Linked DNA regions of Prochlorococcus marinus str. MIT 1013. Each later gene encodes a partner of the first gene's protein in a complex. Links are inferred from orthologs where the notes say so. Each region holds a gene or a part of one and is shown on either strand. Other genes may lie near its edges.

Region 1 (8,770 bases):
CCCATTTGCTTTGATGATTGTGAATGGTTGATTAGTACTGTAATTTCCTAACTCAATAGCACTGACGTAGGGAGCAATTGGCGCTTTCGAGATATTATTTTTTGTATTCAGTGATCCGGTCGTTTCTATATTTTGATTCAAGTTTGACTTGTTAGTGCTAAGTTTTTCTATTAAATGTTCTACATCTTTTGAAACTTCTAGTACTCTAACATTCATTGGAGGTCTAGATTCTATCTTCTGATTATTGTTTAGTAAGTCGCCAGGTTTTAAATCTATTAAATTGGCACTACTTATAAAGCTGAAATAATTTTTCTTCGTGATACTTAATTCGTTATTTGTATAAGTCTTTATATTTGAGTTGGATTTGATTAAACTAAATATAATATCTTGGTTTATGCCAGATTTAAGGTATTCTATATTACATCTAGATAGGACTGAATAAATTTCAACAGAGTAAATTAATTTATTACACCAATCTCTAAATATTTGATCATTTTGATATATTTCTAGTATTAACTTGTCTGGAATAGCTATTGCGGTGACGTCTGAAACTGCGCTTACTTCCTCGCAAGGCTCAGCACGTAGTAGAGAAATAAGCCCAACTGTTGTTGGGCTTTTCAATTTATCTAATGTAATCAGATTTTCTTCATTTTGTATTAGTAACCTTGCTTCACCTTCAAGTAAAAAAAGTATTTTATTAGAAATAATCTGAGAGGTTGATAATACTTGACTGAAATCATATTGAAGTAATTCACTGTTTTCGTTTATTTTTTCAATTGACTCTTCATTGATGTTTTTAAAACCCTCAATCTCTCTAAGATTTATATCGTGTTTTTTTGTCATATTTTTATGTGATTGGAGTTTTTGTCGAAGAAAGTATCTCATTGAGCATAAGCTCTGTCTCTTCCTTTAACCACTTCTCAAAGAGTTCTATCGCCATGGCTTTCTTTGTTTCTTCGTCTAAGGTGGCTGGAAAATATTTTTCAAGTCTTATAATTAGGTAAAATCCATTTAGAAAAATTGGCTGAGCTAACTCGCCAGGCTCGAGAGATCTGAGTGTCTCACATACTTTTGGGTTTGCTTGGATTAAAGGGGCTGGGCCAATAATACCTTGCTTCATTTTCTCTGGCCCCTCAGAAAACTTGGAAGCCATATCACTGAATTCAGATTCTTTTTCGTTAATTTGAACCCATATTTCTCGGGCTTTATATTTCTCTCTCACTCTTATTAAACTATATATTACTGAATCAAGTTCTTCTTTTCTTTCTAAAAATCTGCTCTCAGCTCTACCACTAAATTTGTCTATTGAGTAAAGAGCTTTTTTATAAGAGATCTGTAATGTTTGGTTAAGTGTGTCTATTGTCAAAGAATTTTTCTCGAGAAATTTATCAAGAGATTCTTTGGTTGATAAATTATTACTTTTACAAAATCTAGTAAAAGCTCTTTCCTTTTGTATGTCTGAAAGTGAAACCTCCTTTATTGAATTTTCTAATATTTCTGCACTTATTAAATTTCTCAATAAACCATGTTTATTAAGTAAATCAATGCTTGCTTTATTCAAGCAAATAAGACTATTCATTTTTTATTAACGAACGCGATGTATTATTATAAAGATAATAATACATCCTGAAGCTAACTAATTGATTGCTTTAATGCATTAGTATAAGCCACTTCTGAAGTCTTGTAAACAGCAGTTTGAGCTTGAAGTCTGTTAAGTTCAGATCTTACAAATTGTAAACTTGCTAGATTAGCTTTGGAGTCTTCAGAAAGTTCATCTGTGTCGTACTCTGTTCCATCAATTGTAATTTTTGCCATTTTTAAAATTAAATAAGAAATCCTTAGCAAAACTATTCAATTGAGGAGATTACGTACAGATCGGATAGCCGTACTATAAGGTTAAATCATATGCAATTATTTATTTTTTAAAAATTTATCTTTTTAACTTTACTTTAAAATATTTAATTCATTTTTTCTACTTCTATTTCTATTTTTCTTTTCCAAATGTTTAGTATTAATCAAAATTTAAATGGAATTGCTTTTATTAATTTTTTTAATCATTAATATTAAAAATTAATTAGAATTTGTTTTCTTTAGATACAATTCAATTTGAGCTTGCTTCTTGTCTTCGATAATCATTTCTGAGATTAGTTCATCTAAAGTTATCTTGGGGGTCCAAGATAACTTTAGAAATGCTTTGCGAGGATCTCCGAGTAAAGTTTCAACTTCTGCTGGACGAAAATAATTAGAATTAATTCTAATTACGATTTCGCCGGTATCTAATCTTTTTCCAATTTCATTTATACCTTTGCCTTCCCATTGTATTCCACCCCAATTTAATTGTATAGCAGACAAATTGATAAATTCTCTTACACTGGCTTGTTGCCCAGTAGCAATTAGATAATCTTCAGGTTTATCTTGTTGCAGCATTCTCCATTGCATCTCTACATAATCTTTCGCATGTCCCCAATCTCGATATGAATCAAGATTTCCCATCTCTATATATTCTTGTAGCCCGGCGTCAATCCTAGTTAAGCCTTTAGTAATCTTTCTAGTAACAAATGTTTCTCCTCTTCTTGGAGATTCGTGATTAAATAGAACACCATTACATGCATATATTCCATAAGATTCTCTGTAGTTAATTGTTATCCAGTAAGCATATAATTTTGCTACACCATATGGACTTCTAGGATAAAAAGGAGTGTTTTCAGTTTGCGGACTTTCTACCACCTTTCCAAAAAGTTCAGAAGTACTAGCTTGATAAACTTTTGTTTTATCAATAAGATTTAGTACTCTTACTGATTCAAGCACTCTAAGTGGTCCTAATGCATCTGTTTGCGCTGTATATTCAGGAGATTGAAAACTAACAGCCACATCACTTTGTGCACCTAAATTGTAAATTTCATCAGGCCTAATTTCATCTATTATTCTTACAATATTAAGACTATCAGTTAGATCTCCATAATGTAATTTAATTTTATCTTCAATGTTTTTCACCCTTAATGTATTTGATACACTATTTCTTCTGACTATGCCATGAACAGTGTAACCTTTCTTTAATAATAATTCTGCAAGATAACTACCATCTTGTCCTGTAATGCCTGTTATTAGTGCCGTCTTCATGCGAAAAAGTTTAAATTTCCTATTTTTATTTTACATTATTATTGGTACTATATAAATTGATATTTATTTCTATTCGTTGGTTTTTAAATAATAGTCGTAATTCCTTAAATCGTTAACTCTTTAATAAATACTTTCTGAGTACGAATACTTTTACTTTACAACTTTCAAGTCAAAGAGAGTATATTGTATTGATTGGTATAATTGATCCCACAGCTTTAATGTTTAAGAACTTACTTGGTGATCCAAATGCTCGGAAAATCAAGCGTTACAACCCAATAGTTTCAGATATAAATATCCTAGAAGAGGACATAACTCGTCTTTCTGATGATGAGTTGAGAGCAAGAACGATAACTTTTCGAGAAAAATTTGGAAAAATTTCTTCTATAGAAGATGAAATTTCTCTAATGGAACAAATATTGCCGGAAGCATTTGCAGTTGTTAGAGAAGCCTCTTTAAGGGTTTTAGGAATGAGACATTTCGATGTGCAGCTTGTTGGTGGAATGGTTTTACATGAGGGTCAAATTGCAGAAATGAAAACTGGAGAGGGTAAAACATTAGTTGCAACACTTCCAAGTTATTTAAATGCATTAACGGGGAAGGGAGTTCATGTAGTGACTGTTAATGATTATTTGGCAAGAAGAGATTCTGAATGGATGGGACAAGTCCACCGTTTTCTTGGCCTAAGTGTGGGTTTAGTGCAGCAATCCATGTCACCATCGGAAAGAAAAAAAAATTATGACTGTGATATCACCTATGCAACGAATTCAGAGTTGGGCTTCGATTATTTGCGAGATAATATGGCAGCTGATAAATCCGAAATTGTTCAAAGAGATTTTCAATTTTGTGTGATCGATGAAGTTGATTCCATTTTGATAGATGAAGCTCGAACTCCTTTAATTATTTCGGGACAGGTAGAACGGCCGCAGGAAAAATATCAAACAGCAGCAGCAGTTGTAGAAAAATTACAAAGGTCACTAGATAGTAGTAAAGACGGGATTGATCCTGAAGGGGATTATGAAGTAGATGAGAAACAAAGGAGTTGTATTCTTACGGATGAAGGTTTCGCTAAAACTGAACAACTATTAAAAGTTACAGACTTATTTGATCCAAAAGATCCTTGGGCACATTACGTAACTAATGCACTAAAAGCTAAAGAGCTTTTTGTTAAAGATGTCAACTATATAGTTCGCAATGAGGAAGCGGTAATTGTTGATGAATTTACAGGGAGGGTAATGCCAGGAAGACGATGGAGTGATGGCCAACATCAAGCAATAGAGGCTAAAGAAAATCTGCCTATTCAACCTGAGACTCAAACGTTAGCTTCAATTACATATCAGAATTTCTTTCTTCTTTACCCAAAGCTGTCAGGTATGACAGGTACTGCGAAAACCGAAGAAGTGGAATTCGAAAAAACATATAAATTAGAGACAACTGTTATTCCTACTAATCGCAAAGTCTCAAGAGATGATTGGGTGGATCAAGTATTTAAAACTGAATCAGCAAAATGGAGAGCGGTAGCTAAGGAAACCGCTGAGATACATAAACAAGGACGACCAGTTCTTGTGGGTACAACAAGTGTTGAAAAGAGCGAGCTTCTAAGTACTCTTCTGTCAGAGCAACAAATAAAGCATAATTTATTAAATGCAAAACCTGAAAATGTTGAGAGAGAAGCTGAAATAGTCGCGCAAGCAGGACGATCAGGAGCAGTAACTATTGCTACAAATATGGCTGGAAGAGGAACAGATATTATTCTTGGAGGAAATAGCGACTACATGTCTAGATTGAAGATTAAAGAAATTCTTAGTTCTCGTTTGGTAAAACCTGAAGAAGGCCATAAACCCCCCATACCTCTTCAGAGAAATTCTGAATCAGTTGGATTTAAGGAAAATAATAATCAGGAATCTAAGAGTAAAAAAAAGATTCAATCTCTATCTTTAAAAAATATTTTTCCTGTCTTGTTGACTGATCAAACTGAACAAAAACTTGTTGCATTAGCCTCCAAGTTAGTTAAGGAATGGGGAGATAGAAGCTTAAGCTCCATAGAATTAGATGACTATATTGCTACAGCTGCTGAAAAAACACCTACTCAAGATAAAAACATAGAGAATTTGAGAAGTGCAATACAATTAATAAAAAAAGAATATGAAGAGGTACTTAGTCAAGAAGCAACTAATGTTCAAGCAGTTGGGGGACTTCATGTAATTGGCACTGAAAGACATGAATCAAGAAGGGTTGATAATCAATTAAGAGGTCGGGCTGGGCGTCAAGGTGATTTGGGCAGTACTCGATTCTTTCTATCACTAGAAGATAATCTCCTTCGTATATTCGGTGGAGATAGAGTTGCAGGTCTTATGAATGCATTTCGCGTAGAAGAAGATATGCCAATTGAGTCAGGAATGCTTACTCGGTCTTTAGAGGGTGCTCAAAAGAAAGTAGAAACATATTATTACGATATAAGAAAACAAATATTTGAGTATGATGAAGTAATGAATAATCAGAGAAAAGCTGTTTATTCAGAAAGAAGAAGAGTATTAGATGGTAGAGAATTGAAACTTCAAGTTATTGGATATGGTCAAAGAACAATGGAAGAAATAGTCGAGGCATATGTTAACGAAGATCTGCCACCCGAAGAATGGGATTTAAATAATTTAGTATCTAAAGTAAAAGAATTTGTTTATATATTAGAAGATCTTCAAACTAAAGATGTCCTTGGATTAAATAAAAATGAATTAAAGGATTTTTTGAAAGAGCAATTAAGAAATGCTTACGATTTTAAGGAAGCTAAAGTAGAACAAACTCATCCAGGAATAATGAGGCAAGCTGAGCGATTCTTTATACTTCAACAGTTAGATACTCTTTGGAGAGAGCATTTGCAATCTATGGATTCACTTCGTGAATCAGTTGGCTTACGAGGATATGGACAAAAAGATCCTTTAATCGAATACAAAAATGAAGGATATGATATGTTTTTAGACATGATGATAAATATGAGAAGGAATGTGATTTATTCTATGTTTATGTTTCAACCAGCCAAAAAGAAAGTAGAAGTATAAAATAAGAATTGAATTTAGTTATATGATTAAGGTTGGTTCGAATGATTTACAAAAACTATATATAGCCTATTTTGGAAGACCAGGAGATCCCTCAGGTATAAATTATTGGCTTTCACGCTGTAATGAATCATTTACTTTAAGACAAATATCTGATGAACTTTCAAGGCAAGATGAGTATACAAAATATATTGCTCATGATAAATCTTTTGAATTTAAGATTAATAAATTATATTCAAATTTATTTCATAGAAAAGCAGATTTTGATGGTTTGAATTATTGGATGGAGATGGTTAATAGACATGATTATAAAATTGCAGATATTGTATTTGAATTAGTTTCTTCAAGGCAAAAACCTTACTTAATTAATTTTGAACAAGAAAGAAAAGATTATCAAATATTGGAGAATAAGATTTTTGCTGCAGAATTATTTACAAAGCAAATTAGTAAAAGTATATCTTTAATTGATTTGTATCAACCCGATTCTATCTCACCTTGGCGATCAGGGAAATCATTCATTCGAGTATCTAATTTTCTAAATAATATTACCTATAAGAGAGTCTCTATTGATAAGGTAAAAAATATGATTTCTTTATTATCTAAAGCCTCAATAAGCAATCTTAATAATACTGCTATAGAAATTAAAAATATTTCTTTATCTATTCCTATCTATCATTTAGAAAATAGATCTTTAACCAAAAAACTTACAAAAAAAGTAATAAATATTACAGGTGGAGCATTGGATCAATCAAGGAATAGGACTAATATTATCGCTCTAAATAATATTAGTTTGACTATTATGAAAGGAGAGAGGGTAGGCTTGATTGGTCATAATGGGTCTGGAAAAAGTAGTTTCTTAAGGCTGATTTCGGGTATTTATTTGCCTACCAGTGGAAGTATTAGAGTGTTAGTTGATGTTTATCCTATGCTTCAAAAGACTTTTTTGACTAGTTCAGAACTTTCTGGAGTTGATGCGTGCAAAGCTCATTATTTACTCAAAAACCATAGCCTAGATGGATTTGAATCTTTTATAGATGAAATAGTAGATTTTTCAGGACTTGGTTCATATATCTCTTTACCTATAAAAACCTATAGTGAGGGTATGTCTGCAAGATTAATTTTTTCAATTCTCACTTCAAGTCCTCATGATTGTTTAGCTATAGATGAAGGCTTTGGTACTGGTGATGCTGATTTTTGTGATCGTGCTGAAGAGAGAATGAAGCAATTTATGGAATCAGCTGCAACTTTGTTTTTAGCTAGTCATTCTGAAGAACTTTTAAAACAGTTTTGTAATAGAGGAATTGTTTTTAGTCATGGTTCTATTGCATATGATGGTCCTTTAGATGCGGCTTTGAATTATTATCATACTCAAGACTATTATCGTCAAAATGTTATTTGATAATTTTAAATTTGCTTTTAAAACTAGGAAGGCATGGTGGTATACAGCAACTTCAAGATCAAGAGCAAGGTTTGCTAGAACCACCCTTGGAAGTTTTTGGTTAGGTTTTTCAAATCTATTATCTATAGGTACTTTAGGAATTGTTTATGGTACAGTTTTTTCAGTAGAAGATTTTAAGTCTTACTTTATATACTTAGGCTTTGGTTTGGTTATTTGGAATACAATCAGTGCATCAATTTCTAATTCACCTAATCTTTTTTCATATAATTCATCGAATATTAAGAATATGAATCTAAAGCCTATTTTTTATACTTTAGAAGAATGGTCTTTTCAATTACAAACTTTTGTTCAGTCTTTCATATTAGTTTTTTTTGTATTTCTTTTTTTAAAATTTTCATTGATAAGTAATGTATTAATATATTCATGGATACCATTTTTGAATTTATTTATTTTTATATATTGGTTCCCTGTAATAATTTGTCTAATTAGCGTTCGATTTACAGATTTTGCACAGTTGGTTCCTATAGTACTTCAGTTGGTTTTTTTGATTTCACCAATACTTTATAGGAAAGAAAGCTTAGGAGCTTTAGAGTGGATTACAAATTTAAACTTTATTTATCAGATTTTAGATCCTCTTAGAGATAGTATTATTAATGGCTCTATAAATTATCAAAATTCAATCTTACTTTTACTATTTAATTTGATAGGACTATTTTGTACGATTAGGTTACTCAATTTTGAGAGTAAAAGATTACCTTTCTTACTTTAAATAGGATTTTAAGCTTATCAATGAATCGATTTTCTCAGTTAATCATCTCCAATGAATTCTATAATTTCTTTATCTCTTAAGTTCTGTGACTCCCCAATAATTATATCTTCTTTTTTTCTATTGGTTTGAATATTAATCACTAAATCTTGAAGTCCCATAATATCACTTTCTAATTGATCAATTCTTTCCATAAGATTTCTAAGAACGTTTGCTTCTGTATCTGGCAGTGCAGAATGAGCTAAGGGATTTATTTTGGCACCACTCTGATGAACTATCCTTCCAGGTATTCCAACAACAGTGCTATTTGCCTCCACATTTTTTACTACTACTGAACCAGCCCCGATTCTTGTATTAGTTCCTACGCAAATTCCTCCAAGGACTTTAGCTCCTGCACCTACAACTACATTTGCTTCAAGAGTTGGGTGTCTCTTG
Region 2 (3,580 bases), 100 kb from region 1 along the record:
TTTAAATCCGCTTGCTCCAGCTGATGACCATGAAATGACTTCACCAGAAGTGTCAGTAATTGAGACAATGGTGTTATTGAAGGTACTTTGAATATGCACAACTCCATTTGGAACGTTGCGCTTTGATTTCTTAGAACCGGATTTCTTTGAGGTTGTAGCCATTTGGCTGTTCCTTATTTAAAAAGATTTAGTAAATTAACAAGTGGTAACAGGAGACTTAAGAAATTATTTCTTTCTTCCTGCAACAGTTTTCCTGGCTCCTCTACGAGTACGAGCATTAGTTCTAGTTCGCTGTCCACGAACAGGGAGACTCATTCTATGCCTACGTCCACGTACACATCCTATATCTTGAAGTCGTTTCAACGCCATTCCTTCTTGGCGCCTCAGATCTCCTTCAAGTGTGAATTCTTCAGTAACAGCTCTAAGCTTCTGAACATCACTATCGTCTAAATCCTTTACACGAATATCAGGATTAACTCCTGATTTTTCAAGGATTTTTTGAGCTCTGGTTAAGCCGATACCATAGATGTATGTAAGAGCAACTTCTACCCGCTTTTCGCGAGGTATGTCGATGCCTGAAATCCGTGCCACTTAGGAATAAAATCGAAGAGGACAATTAAAATCATCAAAATTAATGATGACATTGCTTAAGAAGTTAACGAGAAGAAAATTAATCGTTAAGGGCTTCTAAAAGAAGTCAGGAATCAGCCCTGACGCTGTTTGTTTCGAGGCCTTTTCTTGTTGATCACATAGATCCGGCCTCTGCGCCTAACGATCTGATCGTCAGGACTAATTTTTTTGACTGAGGATCTAACCTTCATTTGGTGAGACTCTCCTATTTCCAAACTATAACTTTACTACATCATCAGCCTAAAGCTTTCTCAATAGATGAAAAAACAACATCTATGTCAGCATTACCTTCTATCTCCTCAAGAATTCCTTGTTTGTTATACAAATCAATAAGAGGAGAAGTTTTATCTCTATATATTTGAAGTCTGTTAACAATTACTTGTTCATTATCATCTTGTCTTCCTCTTCCTAAAAGTCTTTTAATTAAATATTCGTCTGCAATTTTTATTAAAATCACACCTTCTAAAGGTTGATTGATTTTTTCTAAAAGAATTTTTAGAGAATTAGCTTGATTAACGTTTCGAGGGAAACCATCAAGCAACCAACCATCATTAATATTTAGCAATCTTCCCTCAACAATTGATAAAACTAATTCATCACTTACTAATTCTCCTTTATTCATAATCTCAGCAGCCTTAAGTCCTAATACAGATCCTGATGAAACCTCATCTCTAAGCAAATCTCCAGTTGAAAGATGATTTAATCCGTATTTCTTGCAAAAAAGATTTGCTTGGGTGCCTTTACCTGCCCCAGGTGGACCAAGGAATAATAGTTTCTTTTTCATATGAAAATCATAGTAAAGATTTTATTGACGTACTAATCCTTCATATCTTTGAGATATCACATATGTCTGAACCTGCTTAGATGTATCTATTGCAACTCCTACCAAAATTAACAATGAAGTGGCTCCAAGCCCTTGAAAAGTTTGAACATTAGTTGCTCTCTCTACTGCAGCAGGAACAATTGCTACTGAGCCAAGAAACAATCCGCCTAGAAGAGTTAGACGGTTTTGAACACCTGAAAGGTAATTAGAAGTAGACCCTCCTGGCCTTACACCTGGGATTGCGACACCACCTTTTTTTAAATTAGACGCAATATCTATTGGATTAATTGTTAAGGAAGCATAAAAATAAGCGAATCCCAAAATCAATGCAAAAAAGGTTATTGCATATGGCCATGGATTAGACGAACCTGGATTCAGTGAACTAGCAGCCTTAATAAGTAAGGGGTTTTGAGTGAAATTTGCAATTGTTATTGGAAGAAAAATCAATGCAGAGGCAAAAATTATTGGCATGACACCTCCCGCATTCAACTTAAGAGGAAGGTAACTTTGTCTACTTGGCAAGAGGGCTGTTCCTCCCATTTGACTTTTTGCACTTACGATAGGAATTCTTCTAGCGCCTTCTTGAACAAAAATAATACCTACTATGGTTATTAAAAAAACTATCAAAAGAATTATTATTCCAAGAACATCTGCTCGATCACCAGTCTGAGCTTTTTCAATAGTAGAGCTAAGTGCCTTAGGCAAAGTTGCAACAATATTCAAAAAAATAACTAAAGAAGCTCCTTGGCCTATTCCTTTATCAGTAATAATCTCACTGAGCCACATAACTATCATCGATCCAGTAACTAATGCCAGAGATGTTTGAACAACAAATTCAGTTTCTCCAAGGCCTTCGACTGAATATTGTCTAAGAATTAAGGCAAAAACTGTACTTTGTACTAATCCCCACCCTAAAGCAACATATCTAGTGATTTGAGCAATCTTCCTTCTTCCTGCTTCCCCCTCGTTTTTCTGTAGGTCTTCTAATTGAGGTAAAGAAGCTGTGAGCAACTGTATAATTATTGATGCATTAATGAATGGCAGAATACCTAATGCAAAAATACCCAAAGTTGAAATACCACCGCCTGTGAAAATATCAAGAAATCCAATTAGTTGCCCGCCTTGATCAATAAAAGTTTTAAAAGCCTCCCTATCTATTCCAGGCATAGGAATATAAATTCCCAATCGAACAATTAATAATAAACCCAAGGTAGTAAAAACTCTTCCTCTAAGTTCCTCGTTACTTAAAAGCTGAGTAATTACTTCACCTGCACTTGGATTTCGACCACGACTAATTAACATTGAATTATGTGAATTTATTTAATGCTAATGTATAAAAAAGAATTTTTAATAAAAAATAAATTAGGTGTATAACTCACATGTCCCTCCAACGTCTTCAATTTTCTTTTTGGCCGATGTTGTAAACGCTGCAGCTTGAACAGTCAATTTCACTTCTAATTTACCGTTACCGAGAATTTTGAGAGGATTTTTTGGCTTTGTCAAAATACCTTCTTTCACCAATAAATCAAGATTAACAACAGTTCCTGCTTTCAATTCATTCAAACTGGAAACGTTGAGAACAGTAAAACTTTTCTGATTAACTATTGGGAAATGTTTTAATTTTGGTACCCGCCTATATAAAGGCATTTGACCACCCTCAAATCCTGGCCGAGTAGGTCTTCCAGATCGGGATTTTTGCCCCCTCATTCCAAATCCGCAACTAGCTCCTTGTCCAGCAGCTATACCACGACCTTTCCGCATTTTTTTACGCCTAGATCCTTTATTTGATTGAAGGGATTCCAATTTAATAGTCATGATTTTTAAGAATAAATCTGCTCAAGTGAAATACCACGCTCTTTGGCTGTGGCTTTATGAGTTCTCAACTCACTTAATGCAACCATTGCCGCACGAGCATTATTAAGAGGGGTCTTACTACCTAATCTCTTAGCAAGTACATTTTTTATTCCGGCCAATTCTAAAACAGTACGAATTGAGCCCCCTGCAATTACACCCGTACCAGGAGCTGCAGGACGTATCAATACACTTGCTGCTCCATCTCTACCATTAGAGAGAGTTGGAATGGAGTTGTTTCTCGTTAGAGGGACACGAACCAAATGTTTTTTTCCA

What was found. Proteins that work in one complex are often made in the same cells at the same time.
Region 2: the proteins of secA (region 1) and secY are in contact, whole or in part, in a crystal structure (PDB 3DIN), measured with the Thermotoga maritima proteins. The link is inferred for Prochlorococcus marinus str. MIT 1013 from one-to-one orthologs. Residues at the interface, in WP_004082002.1 of Thermotoga maritima: Glu261, Ala262, Arg263, Lys300, Ala301, Arg302, Thr303, Ile304, Ile305, Leu323, Tyr324, Asp325, Pro326, Val329, Ser330, Tyr333, Ile336, Lys340, Phe345, Val349, Glu363, Phe364, Tyr374, Ser375, Gly376, Gly377, Glu393, Ile395, Thr482, Ser483; in WP_004081795.1 of Thermotoga maritima: Glu108, Gly109, Glu110, Glu111, Ala236, Glu237, Arg238, Arg239, Ile240, Thr241, Ile242, Gln243, Tyr244, Ala245, Arg246, Arg247, Val248, Thr249, Gly250, Arg251, Arg252, Val253, Tyr254, Gly256, Ala257, Ser258, Thr259, Tyr260, Leu261, Pro262.

The regions. Positions count from the first base shown.
Region 1 is NZ_CP114778.1:1,313,394-1,322,163, reverse strand. Bases 2,978-6,373 are described here. They hold secA (preprotein translocase subunit SecA), read left to right. Parts: upstream 2,978-3,338; coding sequence 3,339-6,173; downstream 6,174-6,373. Other genes in these bases: O5633_RS07820 (ATP-binding cassette domain-containing protein), read left to right, coding at 6,196-6,373; gmd (GDP-mannose 4,6-dehydratase), read right to left, coding at 2,978-3,120. Also shown: O5633_RS07845 (ABC transporter transmembrane domain-containing protein), read right to left, coding at 1-843; O5633_RS07840 (peptidylprolyl isomerase), read right to left, coding at 848-1,579; O5633_RS07835 (DUF6447 family protein), read right to left, coding at 1,633-1,815; more of gmd, read right to left, coding at 2,071-2,977; more of O5633_RS07820, read left to right, coding at 6,374-7,569; O5633_RS07815 (ABC transporter permease), read left to right, coding at 7,559-8,338; cysE (serine O-acetyltransferase), read right to left, coding at 8,377-8,770. UniProt on the Escherichia coli protein: Required for protein export, interacts with the SecYEG preprotein conducting channel.
Region 2 is NZ_CP114778.1:1,215,046-1,218,625, forward strand. The notes cover bases 596-3,555. They hold secY (preprotein translocase subunit SecY), read right to left. Parts: upstream 2,756-3,555; coding sequence 1,436-2,755; downstream 596-1,435. Other genes in these bases: rpmJ (50S ribosomal protein L36), read right to left, coding at 705-821; O5633_RS07250 (adenylate kinase), read right to left, coding at 866-1,414; rplO (50S ribosomal protein L15), read right to left, coding at 2,816-3,268; rpsE (30S ribosomal protein S5), read right to left, coding at 3,274-3,555. In the rest of the region: rpsK (30S ribosomal protein S11), read right to left, coding at 1-162; rpsM (30S ribosomal protein S13), read right to left, coding at 226-591; more of rpsE, read right to left, coding at 3,556-3,580. UniProt on the Escherichia coli protein: The central subunit of the protein translocation channel SecYEG. Consists of two halves formed by TMs 1-5 and 6-10.